DNA from 4 places in the Geobacillus sp. B4113_201601 genome. Region 2 is predicted to be linked to each of the others. Evidence: riboswitches for the same ligand, from Rfam matches in the RefSeq annotation. Region 2 holds a riboswitch; each other region holds the start of a gene.
The links. A riboswitch is a leader RNA that binds a small molecule or an ion and turns the genes downstream of it on or off. The one in region 2 is predicted to bind cobalamin.
Positions count from the first base shown of each region.

Region 1: another riboswitch for cobalamin. It lies ahead of B4113_RS10775 (ribonucleoside-diphosphate reductase subunit alpha); the one in region 2 lies ahead of B4113_RS01345 (ferredoxin).
Region 3: another riboswitch for cobalamin. It lies ahead of metE (5-methyltetrahydropteroyltriglutamate--homocysteine S-methyltransferase); the one in region 2 lies ahead of B4113_RS01345 (ferredoxin).
Region 4: another riboswitch for cobalamin. It lies ahead of B4113_RS14015 (ABC transporter substrate-binding protein); the one in region 2 lies ahead of B4113_RS01345 (ferredoxin).

Region 1 covers NZ_LQYX01000078.1:47,885-51,721, reverse strand. Annotated here, with positions in the region: gene asnB (asparagine synthase (glutamine-hydrolyzing)) at 24-1,931, shown strand; cobalamin riboswitch at 2,241-2,434, shown strand; gene B4113_RS10775 (ribonucleoside-diphosphate reductase subunit alpha) at 2,564-3,837, shown strand, end outside.
Region 2 covers NZ_LQYX01000007.1:30,357-34,193, reverse strand. Annotated here, with positions in the region: gene B4113_RS01365 (energy-coupling factor ABC transporter ATP-binding protein) at 1-541, opposite strand, end outside; gene B4113_RS01360 (energy-coupling factor transporter transmembrane protein EcfT) at 547-1,275, opposite strand; gene B4113_RS01355 (energy-coupling factor ABC transporter substrate-binding protein) at 1,259-1,552, opposite strand; gene B4113_RS01350 (energy-coupling factor ABC transporter permease) at 1,557-2,297, opposite strand; gene B4113_RS01345 (ferredoxin) at 2,297-2,704, opposite strand; cobalamin riboswitch at 2,890-3,085, opposite strand; gene rraA (ribonuclease E activity regulator RraA) at 3,145-3,630, opposite strand.
Region 3 covers NZ_LQYX01000075.1:7,985-11,821, reverse strand. Annotated here, with positions in the region: gene metE (5-methyltetrahydropteroyltriglutamate--homocysteine S-methyltransferase) at 1-1,014, opposite strand, end outside; cobalamin riboswitch at 1,144-1,337, opposite strand; gene glmS (glutamine--fructose-6-phosphate transaminase (isomerizing)) at 1,930-3,732, opposite strand.
Region 4 covers NZ_LQYX01000099.1:9,661-13,497, forward strand. Annotated here, with positions in the region: gene B4113_RS14005 (adenosylcobinamide amidohydrolase) at 1-13, opposite strand, end outside; gene B4113_RS14010 (iron ABC transporter permease) at 10-1,065, opposite strand; gene B4113_RS14015 (ABC transporter substrate-binding protein) at 1,031-1,990, opposite strand; cobalamin riboswitch at 2,132-2,331, opposite strand; gene B4113_RS14020 (PH domain-containing protein) at 2,593-3,207, opposite strand; partial or broken gene B4113_RS14025 (glucose PTS transporter subunit EIIB) at 3,377-3,559, opposite strand; gene B4113_RS14030 (GntR family transcriptional regulator) at 3,572-3,837, opposite strand, start outside.

The DNA.
Region 1 (3,837 bases), on a different contig from region 2:
TCATTGGAGGGACAGTCATCGTTATGTGTGGATTTATTGGATGGATTGTCGATCGTCCAGAATGTCAAGATCCGGGATGGAGCGAGGAATTAAGGCGGATGAACCGCCTGATTACCCATCGCGGGCCGGATGATGAGGGGTATTATATGGATGAGCACGTCGGGTTTGGATTTCGGCGGCTCAGCATCATCGATTTGGAAGCGGGGCACCAGCCGCTCTCGTATGAAAACGATCGGTACTGGATCATTTTTAACGGGGAGATTTACAATTACGTCGAATTGCGGGAAGAGCTGACGGCGAAAGGATTGTCGTTTGCGACAAACTCCGATACGGAAGTCATCGTTGCGCTTTATAGCATGGAACAAGAAAAAGCGGTCGAAAAGCTACGCGGGATGTTTGCGTTTGTCATTTGGGACAAGCAGGAAAAAACGGTGTTTGCAGCCCGCGATCCGTTCGGCATTAAACCGTTTTTCTATGCGGAACAAGGCGGCCGCACGTTTTTCGCTTCGGAGAAGAAAAGCCTTTTGCTTGCGCTTGGGGCGGAAACGGTAGATCATGAATCGCTCCAGCATTATTTAACCTTCCAATACGTCCCCGAACCATCGACGATGTCGGTCGGTATTTCGAAGTTGGAGCCGGGGCATTATATCAAGAAACGAGTCGGTGAACCGCTCGCGATTCATCGCTATTGGAAGCCGTTTTTCCGCTCTGTTCGCCAGTCGGAGGAGGAATTGGTTGAGAACATCCGCACGGCGTTGGTTGATTCGGTCCGTGTCCATATGCGCAGCGATGTGCCGGTCGGGGCGTTTTTGTCGGGCGGCATTGATTCCTCGTTTATCGTGGCGATCGCCAAACAGTTTCATCCGGATTTAAAGACGTTTTCGGTCGGGTTTGAGCGGCAAGGGTTCAGCGAAATCGATGTGGCCAAGGAGACGGCTGAGAAGCTGGGCGTAGACAATATCAGCTATGTCATTTCGCCGCAGGAGTATATGGACGAGCTGCCGAAAATTATGTGGCATATGGATGATCCGTTGGCGGATCCGGCTGCGGTGCCGCTGTATTTTGTCGCCCGTGAAGCGAGAAAACACGTTACCGTGGTGCTTTCCGGCGAGGGGGCGGACGAGCTGTTTGGCGGCTATAACATTTATCGTGAACCAGAGTCGTTGCGGTGGTTGGAGCGGATGCCGGGAGCGGTGAAGAGCGTGCTGCGCTTCATCGCCAAGTGGCTTCCCGACGGGGTGAAAGGGAAGAGCTTTTTAGAGCGCGGCACGACCCCGCTCGAAAAACGGTATATCGGGAACGCCAAAATATACAGTGAAGCGGAAAAGGCGGCCTTGCTCAAAACGTATGAAAAAGGCCGTGAGTATACAACGGTGACCGCGCCGCTCTATCAAGAAACCGTTCATTATCCGCCGGTCAACCGGATGCAGTACATTGATCTCCATACATGGCTGAGAGGCGATATTTTAGTTAAGGCCGATAAAATGACGATGGCGCATTCGCTTGAGTTGCGGGTGCCGTTTTTGGACAAAGCGGTGTTTGCAGCAGCTGCTACGATCGCTCCGGAGATGAAAACCGCCAACGGCACGACGAAATATATTTTGCGCAAAGCGGCCGAAGGCATCGTGCCGGATCATGTATTAAACCGGAAAAAATTAGGATTTCCTGTGCCGATTCGTCATTGGTTGAGAAACGAAATGTATGATTGGGCGAAACAGCTTATTCACGACAGCGAAACGGACCACTTGTTCCATAAAGACGTGCTGTATCGCTTGCTCGATGAGCATGCGCAGCAGAAAGCGGACCATAGCCGCAAGCTGTGGACGGTGTTGGCGTTTATGATTTGGCATCAAGTGTATGTAGAGCGAGCCTATGATTTTGTTTCATCTGGACAAAAGGAAAAGCCGCTGGCGCCTGCTTTTGAGGCGTAAGGGGGAACAGGACGAGGCGTCCCGGAATTCGGCCGGGGCGCCTGTCTGTTTTGGCCCGAAAACTATAAGGGGCGGTGATTGACTCGCGCAACTGCTTCTCGGAATCGTTTCTCCAATAGAAAAGTCTTGCAACACTGCACACTTTTATTCATTGACCAAAGGAAACCAATGTTTTTCAACGGCCTTCTAAGGATTGATTGAGAAAATCTCGCTTGTCCCTTGCAATTCTTGTTGTTTTGGTATATGCTTGTTCCATCAGGATGATCATCCACTATATATTGATTTGTTTCCTTTTTCAAACAACTATATATCGTTGTGCCAAGCAATGGTGTCCATCAGGACTTAATAGGGAATCCGGTGTGAATCCGGAACTGCCCCCGCAACTGTATGTGCGGACGAAATGGGATGGCCACTGGCGGCAAGAGCTATTTAGCGCCGCTGGGAAGGACCCAAAGTAGGACGATGCACGAGTCAGGAGACCTGCCTTGCTTGGAACGTTTCATGTTCTTCGGGGTGTGAGAAGATGAAACGATAGGGGAAAAGAAAAAGGGAGTTCGTCTGCCTTTTTCCGTCTGTCGTTTCATCCGCTCGCCTGCCCGAGCGGATTTTTTTATGGAGGAGAGGAGAAACGAATGACAGTGTCGACGAAATCAATTGTTGTCGATGATCAAGGAAAAGAGAAATCATTTTCGCGTGAGGAGTTTGCTAGGTTGGTGGAGCAGGCGGCGGCCGACTTTGTCCGTCTGTCGCTCGAGGAATATGAAGAACGTGTATGGCAGCTTCTCAGCCGAAAAGAGATGGTCACCTTCCGGCAGCTGTATCAAACCGCCATTTTGGAAGGGCTGTCGTATATTAGTGAGGAGGAGCCGGAATGGACGTTTGTGTGCGCCCGCCTGTATTTGCAACAACTGTACCGGGAGGCAGCACGGCAGCGCGGGTACGAGGAGCGCAAGCGGTATGGCGATTTCTACTCGCTCCTTGTTGCGCTGACGGAACAAGGAGTATATCATCCGCTGCTGCTTGAACGTTATACGAAAGAAGAAATTGAGTCCATCGGTGCGTTTCTTGATCCGGAGAAGGACAAGTTGTTTACGTACATAGGGTTGCGCACGCTTGCGGATCGGTATTTGGCCCGCGATTATGAGCGGCGGTTGTATGAGTTGCCGCAGGAGCGATTTTTGATTATCGCCATGACGCTTATGGCCAATGAACCACAGCAGCGGCGGCTTGAGTTGGTGAAGGAAGCGTATTGGGCGTTAAGCAACCTATACATGACCGTGGCGACGCCGACGCTTGCCAACGCCGGGAAGTCATACGGCCAGCTGTCGAGCTGCTTTGTCGACACGGTCGATGACAGTTTGCAAGGGATTTACGACAGCAACACCGACATCGCCAATTTATCGAAATCGGGCGGCGGCATTGGGGTCTATTTAGGGAAAATCCGGTCGCGCGGCAGCGACATTAAAGGATTCAAAGGGGTCTCCTCCGGCGTCATCCCGTGGATGAAGCAGCTGAACAACACAGCGGTGAGCGTCGATCAGCTTGGGCAGCGAAAGGGAGCTATTTCCGTCTATTTGGATGTGTGGCATAAAGATATTTTTGCGTTTCTCGATGCGCGGCTCAACAACGGCGACGAACGGCTGCGGACGCATGACTTGTTCACCGGCGTTTGCATCCCTGATTTGTTCATGGAAATGGTCGAACAGCGCGGCGACTGGTATTTGTTTGATCCGCATGAAGTGCGGACGGTGATGGGATTTAGTTTGGAAGACTTTTATGATGAGGAAAAAGGGAAGGGCAGCTTTCGGGAGAAATATTGGCAATGCGTCAACGAACCGAGGCTGTCGAAAGAAAAAGTGCCGGCGATCGAAGTGATGAAAAGCATTATGCGCAGCCAGCTCGAGTC
Region 2 (3,837 bases):
TTTGCCGCAAAAACTGTTTCGTTTGATGCTGGTCCAAATACGCCGTCGGTTCATCCAACACAAGCAAGTCCGGCTTTGTCGCCATCGCCGAACAAAGCGTCAGCCACTTTTTCTGTCCGAGGCTGAGCTGGTGGGTCGGGCGATCGAGCCAATCACCGAGTCCGTATTCATCAACAAGCGCCGACAAAGCGGTTCTCATCTGTTCTTCATTGAACCCAGCGTGAGCGAGGCTAATCGCCAATTCATCGCGCACGAGCGGCGCAATCAGCTGATGTTCCGGATTTTGAAAAACGAGGCTGACTTCACGCCGCCAGCGCCGCCAATCGGCCCCGCGCTCATACATGTTGCTCCCTTTCCAATACAGCGCGCCCGACCGTGCCCGCAGCAATCCGTTCAAATGAAGAAACAGCGTCGTTTTGCCGCAGCCGTTTGCGCCGATGAGCGCGCATTTTTTTCCTGCTGGAATTTCCCAATCAACCCCGTTGAGCACATCGCGCGAGGAATCGTAAGCATAGCGCACTTGTTCCATCCGTAGCAGCACCTTTTTCACCCTTTCCACCAAACCATGCCGAGCAGCAGCCCGATTAACGCGGCGCCGGCCGCCATATCAATGGTATGTGGTTTTGTGTCCAACGGCTGATGCCGATAGACAAACGAGTCGATTCCTCCGCGAGCGGTAAGCGCACGCCCGAGCGCTTCGTACGATTGCCCGGCCTTCAGCCACAATTGGTACATGAGCATCCCCCCATGCCGCCAATGTGTTCCCCCGTTGCGGGCGCGCAACGCCAGCCACAGCTCAGCCGCCGCCTGCTCAAGCAAAAAGATGAAGCGGTACATCAAAAAACAAAGCTCAATAACCGCCGCCGGAAGACGACAACGCCGCAGGACGGCAAACCATTCCGGCGCCGGCGTAGTGATTAGAAGGAAAAACAAACAAGACCACGCCGCCAACGAGCGAACGGCCAATTCAGCGGCCGGCCGCAGCTGGCTATAGGAAATAGACAAATGAAAGGGAAGGGAAATAGAAATGACCATGGTCAATAAGCTGACTCCTAAAAAAACTGAAGCGGCGGCCATTGCTTTTCCATACAGCGAAAGCGGTACACCGGCGCGACCGATGATCCAATACGTCATCCCGGCCATAATGAGCAACTGTTCGCGCCAGCTGCTTATCATCCCAAGCACCAACAAGATCACCGCCATCGCCAGCTTCCATTCCGCTCGCCACGTTCGCAGCCGATTGTCGTAAGCGAACCGATCAAACTCGCGAATCATGCCCGTTCTTCCGTTCCGACCGCCCTTTATACAGGCCGATCACGTAGCCGATGACGCCGGCGCCAAGGGCGGCTTGCAGCGAAAATAGCAGCGTTTCCACTTCGCCGCCCGGCGGGGTGAAAATCGATTCAAACCACGGCCGGTAATGCGGAGCGAGCGTTTGAATCGCCCGTTCCGCTTGGTCATCGGTGCCGCCAAATTCGGAGCCGCGCGCCCACCAAAGCGGAAGAAGGATCAACACCAATACGAAAGCGAACAGCCACAGGTTTTTCTTCATCGAATCACGCCCCCTTTTCCCGTTCAAATAGCGGAGAAGCTTGGTATGAAGCGAGCCAGTTCCAGACCATCACCGTCAAAATGCCTTCCGTCACCGCCAGCGGCACTTGAGTGATGGCAAAAATGCCGGCAAATTTTAAAAACGAAGCGAGCACGCCGCCATCCGGTGCTGGAAACGCGACTGCCAATTGAACGGATGTAGTGACATAGGTCGCCAAATCCGACAAACAGGCAGCTAAAAACAGCGCCACTCGATGTGAAACAAGACCGCGCCGGTGCAGCTGATACACACTAAACGCAACCAGCGGCCCAACGACCGCCATCGACAAAGCGTTCGCCCCCAATGTCGTCAATCCACCATGAGCAAGCAGCAACGCTTGGAACAGAAGAACTAGCGTGCCGATGACAACCATCACCCACGGCCCAAACAACGCGGCCCCGAAGCCGATGCCGGTCGGGTGGGAACTGCTGCCCGTGACGGACGGAATTTTCAGCGCCGACAGGACGAACGTAAACGCCCCAGCCAAGGCCATGAGCAGCTTTTGCTCCGGATGCTCTTTCAGCGTGCGGACGAGACGACGTAAACCAACCAAGAAAAACGGGAGAAACAATCCCCACCAAAACAGCGCCCATTTCGCTGGCAAAAATCCTTCCATAATGTGCATGGCGTACGCGTCTTGTTCATTCGTCAAGAAAAAGTAACTTGTCAATAGCGCCGCGATGACAACCCAACGGCTTGTTCGCATCATTGTCGATTCGCCTCCTTCGGTTCATTGGCCGTTTTCCGCTTCCCAACCGGCGCCTCGCTTTCCCCTGCTGGCGCCCATTTGCATCCTGCCTCCTCATCAAACTCATACGTCGCCCATTCGCGAATCGGCGCCCCTTCACAAAGATGGATGCGCACCACCTCCCGCGCTTTTTCCGGCGTCATTTCTCGGTACCAGACGCCATCCGGATAGACGATCATCACGCATGCATCCTGGCAGCGGCCGTTGCAGCGCGTTCGTGTCGTATGAACAAGATCGTCTAAACCAAGACGGGCGATCTCTTCGCGCACCGCCAGCGTCACTTCCTCCCCGCCATGACGGAGGCACGTCCCGCCGTTGCAAATGAACAAATGATGCCTCATTCCCCGCAAATCCCACGTCGCCATCGAATCCCCCCTTTTGGCTAGAATGATAGAATTCAGATGCAGACAGACGAGCAGGTTTCAGGCAAAAGAAAAAGCACCTCTACAGCAGAGGTGCAGAAAAATGTATACAAAAAAGTCTTAAACGACCCAAACAGGCCTTATGCAGCCCTCATTCTCCCGCACGTCTGCCTATAGTCCCGTAGGCATCCGTCCGACCCAAACAAGGCAGGTCTCCTGACTTAGGATCATCGCTTGCGGCGCCTTCCCGAAGTTCTCTTCAGTGACTTGTTGCCGCAAAGCTCCCCATCACAGTGGCGGGCACCGTGCCGGATTTTCACCGGACTTCCCTTTTTCACCCGAGCCGGTTTGACGAGCTCAGGCACCTTGTGGGTTCTTCACCATATCTACACTGTCATGGAACAAGCATCTGTCTCCATCGTAGTACAAGCAAAACGCTACCGTCAACCGTTTTTTGCCGACAAATCGGCGCAGGCCACGACGATGCCGTCCGCATCGGCGTACACATACGCTCCCGGTTCCCAACGCACACCGCCAAACTCGAGCGCAACGTCGCGGGCGCCTTTTCCTTCTTTTCGGCTTTTGACCGGGCACGTGCCAATGGCCATGACGCCGATCGGCATCGCACCGATTTCTGCGGAATCGCGGATGCAGCCATGGATAATGACGCCAGCCAGCCCCCTCTCGCAGGCGATTTGTGCCAATCGGTCGCCGAATAACGCAACGCGGCGCGACCCTTTTCCGTCGACAACCAACACCGTCCCCGCTGGAACGGTCTCGAGCGCTTCGCGGACAAGCACGTTGTCCTCCAACACGTCAACTGTCGCAATCGGTCCGGAAAACATCTGTTTTCCGCCATATGATTGGAACGGCACCTCGCATACTTGCAGCTCGTCTAAAAATTGATCGCATAAATCGGCTGTTTTCATTGTCGCTCTCTCCTTTCCCTTTTTGCATTCGCCACCATTCGCCAAAGTCCTGCTGACTACGCTTTTTTTTGCGGCGCTGTTTATATTTGAAAAAGATGTGGAGTTTTGCTAAACTAGACGTTGAACGTATTGGCTCGTCCTCGCTGTCCGGCGAACGAAAAAACGGCCCCACACGACATGGCGGAAGCCGTTTTTGCCTGCCGGCTA
Region 3 (3,837 bases), on a different contig from region 2:
ATGTTTGACTGTAATCGGTACATAAAGCAGGCTAGACGACGGTTGAATAATCAAGTGTTCCGTATACTTCGACAGCTCTTCGAGTAGCGCTGCTTTTTGGACGAGTGTACTCTTCCAAACATTGCGACCGTCGATCATACCCGCAGCTAGCCATTTCCCTTTTGGAAACCCATATTTCTTCATGTTGTACAAATTTTCACCGTCATCATGAACGAAATCAAGACCGAACCCGGCGACAGGTAGAGAGACGATTTCTGGATAATTAGAAAGGCTCTCGAAATACGTTTGTAAAATCAGCTGGACACCAGGTACTTTTTGATAGAATGAATGATAAACGTATTCAACAGCGGCCACGATGTCTTCATCAATCTCTTGCACAAGAATAGGCTCATCAACTTGTACCCAGCGCACCCCTGCTCTATACAACTCATCAAGCAATTCGATATATACGGGGACGAGGAGCTGTAGGTGCTTATGCCAATGTACTCCTGTGCTTAACTTAGCCAAAATTAAAAACGTGACAGGTCCAAGCAAAACAGGTTTTGTTTCAATTGAAAGATTATCTTTGATAAATTGGTAATCACGTAAAAGAAAATTTTCCATAAGCCTTGGTTGTAGGCCATCAAGCTCTGGAACAATGTAGTGATAGTTGGTATTAAACCATTTTGTCATGGCCATAGCCGGCTGGCTGCTTGTTCCCCTCGCCATGGCAAAATAAGTATCCCATCGGCGCTCACTTTCTTGGCCAAATCGTTTTGGAATATACCCAAACATAAAAGCGGTATCCAGCACATGATCGTATAATGAAAAGTCCCCGATTGGTATCAGTTCGATTCCTTTTGCCATTTGTTTTTTGATGGATGATAGTTGAATGGTCTTCATCGTTTCCATTAGATTGGCTTCTTCCAATTGCCCATTCCAAAATGACTCCAATGCTTTTTTCCATTCTCGTTGTTCACCGATTCGAGGATAACCTAAATTAGAACTATGAATTGCCAATCGTAGCACCTCCATGTCATTTTCCTCAATACAAGTAAAATGCCCACCTTCTAGACAGACAGAAGGAGGGCATAACTAGCTTGTATTGAGGTACTTGAAGTGCCTCTTGTTCATTTTCCCCCACTCCTCCCTATGACGCGTAGGTCGAAAGTGTATACAACAGGCAGGTCTCCTGACTTAGCTTCATCGCGGTGGATCCCCTTCCCATTCCAAACAAGGAACAGTGGGTTATTGATCCTCGCTCTGCATCACAGTGGCGCGACCGTGTTGGATTTTCACCAAACTTCCCTTTTAAAGTTCACGCAGATTGGTGAACTACCTGTTGCTAGGTCTTATCAGATATGCTGTTTTTAGCGACATCCTCCCACCACCTGCACTGACGCTTAGAGGTGGGGCTTCTCAAGTCATCATGATTAGTAATATTATCATAGTTTTTAAAATTCAGTATACTACAATTACTCAGATTTGGCAAGGGAAATACACCATCTATTCTAGCCCGAGTCGAACTTTAGTAGCATCCTCTTACTTTTTTGGTGAAGAGCCCAAAAGTTTACAGCAAGCACAAAATCGGAACATGGGGAATTGTCTAGGAAGCTAAGGTGCGTAGCGAATACCTCTTTACATCAAACCATATGTAAAAATGAGACATGAACCGGACTCCTTGGTTGAAATAGCTGTGCTCAAAACTCATTCACCCAAGTAGGTTCATGTCTCCCCAAAAGTTCTTCGCTACAACAGCTTGGCATCATGTTTCTTTCTAGCCGGAAACAAAATCTGCGAAGCTTTTTGTATGGTAAAAGCGGCCAAATGGTCAACCGTAGCCTATTTACAAAAAAGGCCTGTTAGACTCATCCAACAGGCCTTTTCGTTTTCAGCTTTTTGGTTCGGCATCTGACCTTTTGTTACAACAGCCTTTTCCCACCGAACCGCTCACTCCACCGTCACGCTTTTCGCTAGGTTACGCGGTTTGTCGACGTCGCAGCCGCGATGCAGGGCGGCATAGTACGCGATCAGCTGCAGCGGCACGACGGAAACAAGCGGCGTAAGGTCCGGATGGACGGCCGGGATGACGAAGCGGTCGCCGTCGCCTTCCACGCCGCGCATCGAGATGACGCACGGGTTCGCGCCGCGGGCGACGACTTCTTTTACGTTGCCGCGAATGCTTAAGTTGACGTGCTCTTGGGTGGCGAGGGCAATCACCGGCGTACCGTCCTCAATCAAGGCGATCGTGCCGTGTTTCAGCTCGCCGCCGGCGAACCCTTCCGCTTGGATATAGGAGATTTCTTTCAGCTTGAGCGCGCCTTCCAAGCAGACGTAGTAGTCAACGGCGCGGCCGATAAAGAAGCAGTTGCGCGTCAGCGTCAAGTAGTCGCGTGCGATGTTCTCCATTTCTTCTTTCGCGTCACACAGCATTTCCATCACATTGGCGACGATGGCGAGCTCTTTCGTCAGGTCAAAATTCAATTCGCGACCTTTCGCTTTCGCCGCAGTCGCCGCTAAAATCGCCAGCACCGCGATTTGCGCCGTGTAGGCTTTCGTCGAAGCGACGGCAATTTCCGGGCCGGCGTGCAACAAGAGCGTATAGTCCGCTTCCCGCGACAGCGTCGAGCCTGGGACGTTGGTGATTGTAATGGCTTTATGGCCAAGTTTGTTCGTTTGCACGAGCACGGCGCGGCTGTCGGCCGTTTCGCCGCTTTGCGAAATAAAGAGGAAGAGCGGCTTTTCCGACAACAGCGGCATGTTGTACGAAAATTCGCTGGCAATATGCACTTCGACTGGGATTTTCGCCCACGACTCGATCAATTGCTTGCCGACAAGACCTGCGTGGTAGCTCGTTCCGCACGCGACAATGTACAGGCGGTCGGCGTTCAGCACTTCGTTGATGATCGCTTGGTCAATCGTCAATCCGCCGTGTTCGTCTTGGTATTTTTGAATGATGCGGCGGATGACAAACGGCTGCTCATCAATTTCTTTCAGCATGTAATGCGGATACGTCCCTTTTTCAATGTCGCTCGCATCGAGCTCAGCCGTAAATGGCTTCCGTTCGACTGTTTCACCGTTTAGCGTTTGAATCGTGACGTTCTCGCTCGTGACGATGACTAGTTCCCCATCCATCAGTTCGACGAATTGATTCGTCACTTGGAGCATCGCCATGGCATCGCTTGCCACGACGTTGAAGCCGTCACCGAGACCGGCAAGAAGCGGGCTTTTGTTTTTCGCTGCGTACAACGTTTCCTCGTTTTCCGCGTCAATCATGGCGATGGCGTACGACCCTTTTAACAGCGAGAGCGTTTGGCGGAACGCTTCTTCCGTTGTCAACCCGTCACGGACGAATTGTTCCACGAGCTGGACGATCACTTCCGTATCCGTATCGCTTCGGAACTCGACATCAGTCAAGTAGTCGCGCTTCAGCATCTCGTAGTTTTCGATGACGCCGTTATGCACGAGCGTAAAACGGCCGGACGCGCTTTGGTGCGGGTGGGCGTTCACCCGGCTTGGCGCCCCGTGCGTCGCCCAACGGGTATGGCCGATGCCGATCGTCGCGTTGACGTTCGGGTCGACGATGCGGCGCAAATCGGCAATCCGTCCTTTTTCTTTAAACACATGAACCCCGTTCTCATTTAATACGGCGATCCCCGCCGAATCGTAGCCGCGGTACTCGAGTTTTTCCAATCCGCGCAACAAAATCTCTTTCACATCTTGGTAACCGATATAACCAACAATGCCGCACATGGCCACATTTCCTCCTTTACCATCGGAGGCTGCCGCTAACGAGATCCTTCCATGTTCAGTTGTCAAAGAACAACGGGGCCTCGCCGTCACTGCGGCAGACTCCCT
Region 4 (3,837 bases), on a different contig from region 2:
GCAGCATCGTCATCCCAACTTTCGCTTCGTTTTTCGGAAAAACAAAACGGCAAACAGCGGAGCGCCGACGAGCGAAGTGATGACGCCAATCGGCAGCTCGCGCGGCTCGATGATCGTCCGCGCCGCCAGATCGGCGAACACAAGAAACGCCCCCCCGTACAAGAGCGATAGCGGCAAAAGCACCCGGTAGTCCGGCCCGCATAAAAGCCGCACGATGTGGGGAACGACAAGCCCGACAAAGCCGATCGTCCCCGACACCGACACCGCCGCTCCGGTGAGCAAGGCGGCCGCCGTCAAAATAACGATTTTCCGGCGCGCAACGTCAACGCCGACATGAAGCGCCACCGCCTCGCCGAACGCGAACGCGTTCAACTCGCGGCCGTTGGCGATCAACACCACGGCACCGATGAGGAAAAACGGAAACAGCAATCCACTGTATTTCCATCCGCGCATCGCCACGCTCCCCATCAGCCAAGAGATGATTTGCCGCAATTCGTCGCCGGTCAAAGCGATCATGAGCGAAATGAAGGCGCTAAAAAAGGCCCCGAAAATAATGCCGGCTAAAATGATCGTCTCCACCGACATTCGCCGATCGACGGCGCGAGTAAACGCCAAGACGGCCGCAAGCGTCGCCATGCCGCATACGATACTGACGATCGGCAATGTAAACGTGCCGAACAACGGCCATTGCCAGCCAAGGAAGATCACGAGCACCGCGCCGACCGACGCGCCGGATGAAACGCCGAGCGTGTACGGGTCGGCGAGCGCGTTTTTCAAAAGCCCCTGAAACGCCGCCCCAGCCAGCGCCAACGAAGCGCCAACCAAAAAGGCGAGCACGACGCGCGGCAGGCGGATCGCCATCACAATCGGCACCCAGTCGGAAGGAACGTCCGACGAGAGCGGCATTCCGAGCCATTGTGACGCGAGAATCTCGATAATAGAAGAAAAGGGAATCGACAGCGACCCTGTCGATACCCCTGCGAGCAGCGAAAATACAGCCGCCGTAACGGCCATGATATACATCGGTAGTTTACTGAAACACTTCCGGGTAAATGGCTTTGGCAAGTTCCTCGACCCCTTCGGCGAGGCGCGGGCCCGGCCGGCTGACCAAATCGGTGTTGACATCATACACCCGCTTGTTTTTCACCGCCGGCACATCTTTCCAGGCCGCGCGCTCGAGCACTTGTTTCGCCCCGCCGTATGTCGTGATGATCACATCCGGCTTATAGGCCACCGCTTTTTCCTCGGTCACCATCGGCCAGCCTTCCAAATCGCCGGCGACGTTTTTCGCTGAAATCACTTGCAGCATCTCGTCCATAAACGTTCCTTTGCCGGCCGTATACAGCTGCGGCGGCGGCGACACTTCCACCCACACATTCGCCCGCTTGTTCGCCGGAATTTGTTTCGCTTTTTCTTCGATTTGCGAAAGCTTTTCTTTCATCCCTTCAATCACTTGCTTCGCTTTGTCCACCGTTCCCGTCGCTTTGCCGATGAGCTCGATCGAGGCGTACACGTCCGCAAACGATTTCGCATCATTGACGACAAGCACAGTGATGCCGGCGTCTTTCAATTGCTGCAAGCCATCGCGCGAGTTATGGGCGCTTGACGCATGAGCCAAGACAAGATCCGGCTTCAACGAAAGAATTTTCTCAACGTTAAACTCCATGCCGCCGATTTTCGTTTTCGTCTTGACGTCTTCAGGGTAATTGTCAAAATCGCTGACGCCGACGATTTTTTCACCGAGCCCCAACGCGTAGGCGATTTCCGTATTGCTCGGGATGAGCGAAACGATCGTTTTCGGCTCCGCTTTGATGGTGACCTCTTCCCCCAACCCGTCTTTCACCGTCACCGGAAACGCCGATTGCTCCGTCTTCGGCTCCTCTTTTTTTGTCGGCTGGGCGCTGCTGCCCGCTCCGCTGCCACAACCGGCAAGCATAGCGGCCAAAAGGAGGAGAGCAGCGAGCGCCGCAGACCATTTCCAACGCTTCATCCGTACGTCCCCCCTTCAATGATGTATGGACAATAAAAAAACGCCCATTCCGTCCGGTCGGGGAATGAGCGGGAAACAGACCACCAATGGGCACAACTATGCCCTATGCGACTGTTTCCGCGTCTCACCCCCCGAAGATTCGGAAACTGCGGCAAGCAAGGCAGGTCTACTGGCTCATGCGTCATCCTACTCTGAAGCCTTCCCGTACGGAAAACAGCGCAAGCCATCCGTCCGTACAGTGGCGATTTCATTTCGTCCGCATTGACAGTTGCGGGGACAGCTCCGGATTCCCACCGGATTCCCTATTAAGCCTTTTCGGCACCTTGCTGCGAATCGACGAAATAATTCGGATATGGACAATTTTATATTAAAGCAACATCGCTCATTTGACAACCATCAATTTGCGACCGAGCGACAACAAACAAGCGCTGCTCCTTGCGGTGTCTCAGCGTTCGTGTCCGCATGAGATCGCAAAACTTCCCCACGTTGCCTACTTCCACTCTCGCCCCCTTCACCGTTTGGCAACGCCGCGCTCCTTTGAAAAACAGGGAAAGACGCCTCCCTCTAGCCCGGCGTCTTTCCCGAATGCAAGTTTCATCTCCTCACTGCTCGATGTATTTTTCAAATACAAAGCCGAAATCTTTCACCGTATAGTTCTTTTTCGCTTCTGTCAGCCATCGAAACGCGTATTCATTCACGGCCTGAAAATCCGTCGACACATTGGCGCCGTCGCCGCGCATGTTGGCAAACACCTTGGCCGCCAGCTCGAGGCTCCGCTCGGCATAGTCGAGCTTCATTTCATTTTCGCGGCAAATATCGGCGATCGCAAGCAGCGATTTATACAAATCTTTCAGTTCCTCGATATGCTTTTTATGCACATCAATCGAGTAGGCGTGCGTCCCGATTTTGAATTTGATTTCCGCGTCCAAATCGACCGTTCCGGCCGTCTCGAGCGACACGTCGGAAATCGGATGCTTGTAGTAATCGTAGCGGCGCAGCGTCCGTTTTTTGCTTGTTGCGCTCGTGCCGTCCAGATGAATGAGCGCACGGTTGGTGAAGCAATACTCATCGGATTTCGATTTAATAAGGAAGTAGATTTTTTCTCCATCCTCGTGCATCACGTAATCATCGGCATCGACTTTGTCGTAGTCTTTCGGTTGAATGACCGAACCGATGTCGCTCAATCCAAGCACATCGGCCGCGACTTTTCCAAACATGCTCATTTCTCACCCCGACCCCTTCCATTTTTCATTGGCTCGCGCCGCTCCGCAACGGGCAGCAACGCACGTTGTTTTGGCAGAGCACCGCATCCTCTATAGTCATACGTGGAGGGCAAAAAAAAGTTTCATGTTTGCCAACCATTGAACGGCCCAACCATCTCGCTTTTTACCGTTTTCTCATCGCATTGGCTAAAAATTCGACATCCGTGCCAACAATCACTTGCAAGTCCGTTTGGTTGAGGCGAAGCACACCTTTCGCTCCCAAACGTTTCAATTCTGCTTCGTTGACTTTTGACATGTCTTTCACTTTTAGGCGCAAGCGTGTGACACAATTGTCAATTCGCTGTAAAAAGCCTAACATTCATACTCCTCCCCTTTCCATTTCAATCATAAATTTGTATCGGTCGCCGCGGTACACCGATTTAACGATTTCCATCGGCCGGCCGTCATCAAGGCAGGTGCGGCGCTCAAGCAGCAGCACCGGCGCCCCTTCTTTCACTTGCAAATGCTCGGCCTCCAGCTTGCGGGCGACGGACGCTTCCAATGTTTGAACAGCAGAACCGATGATCAATCCTGTTTCCTTTTCGATAAATTCATAGACAGAACCGCTTACAACATCACGCGTCA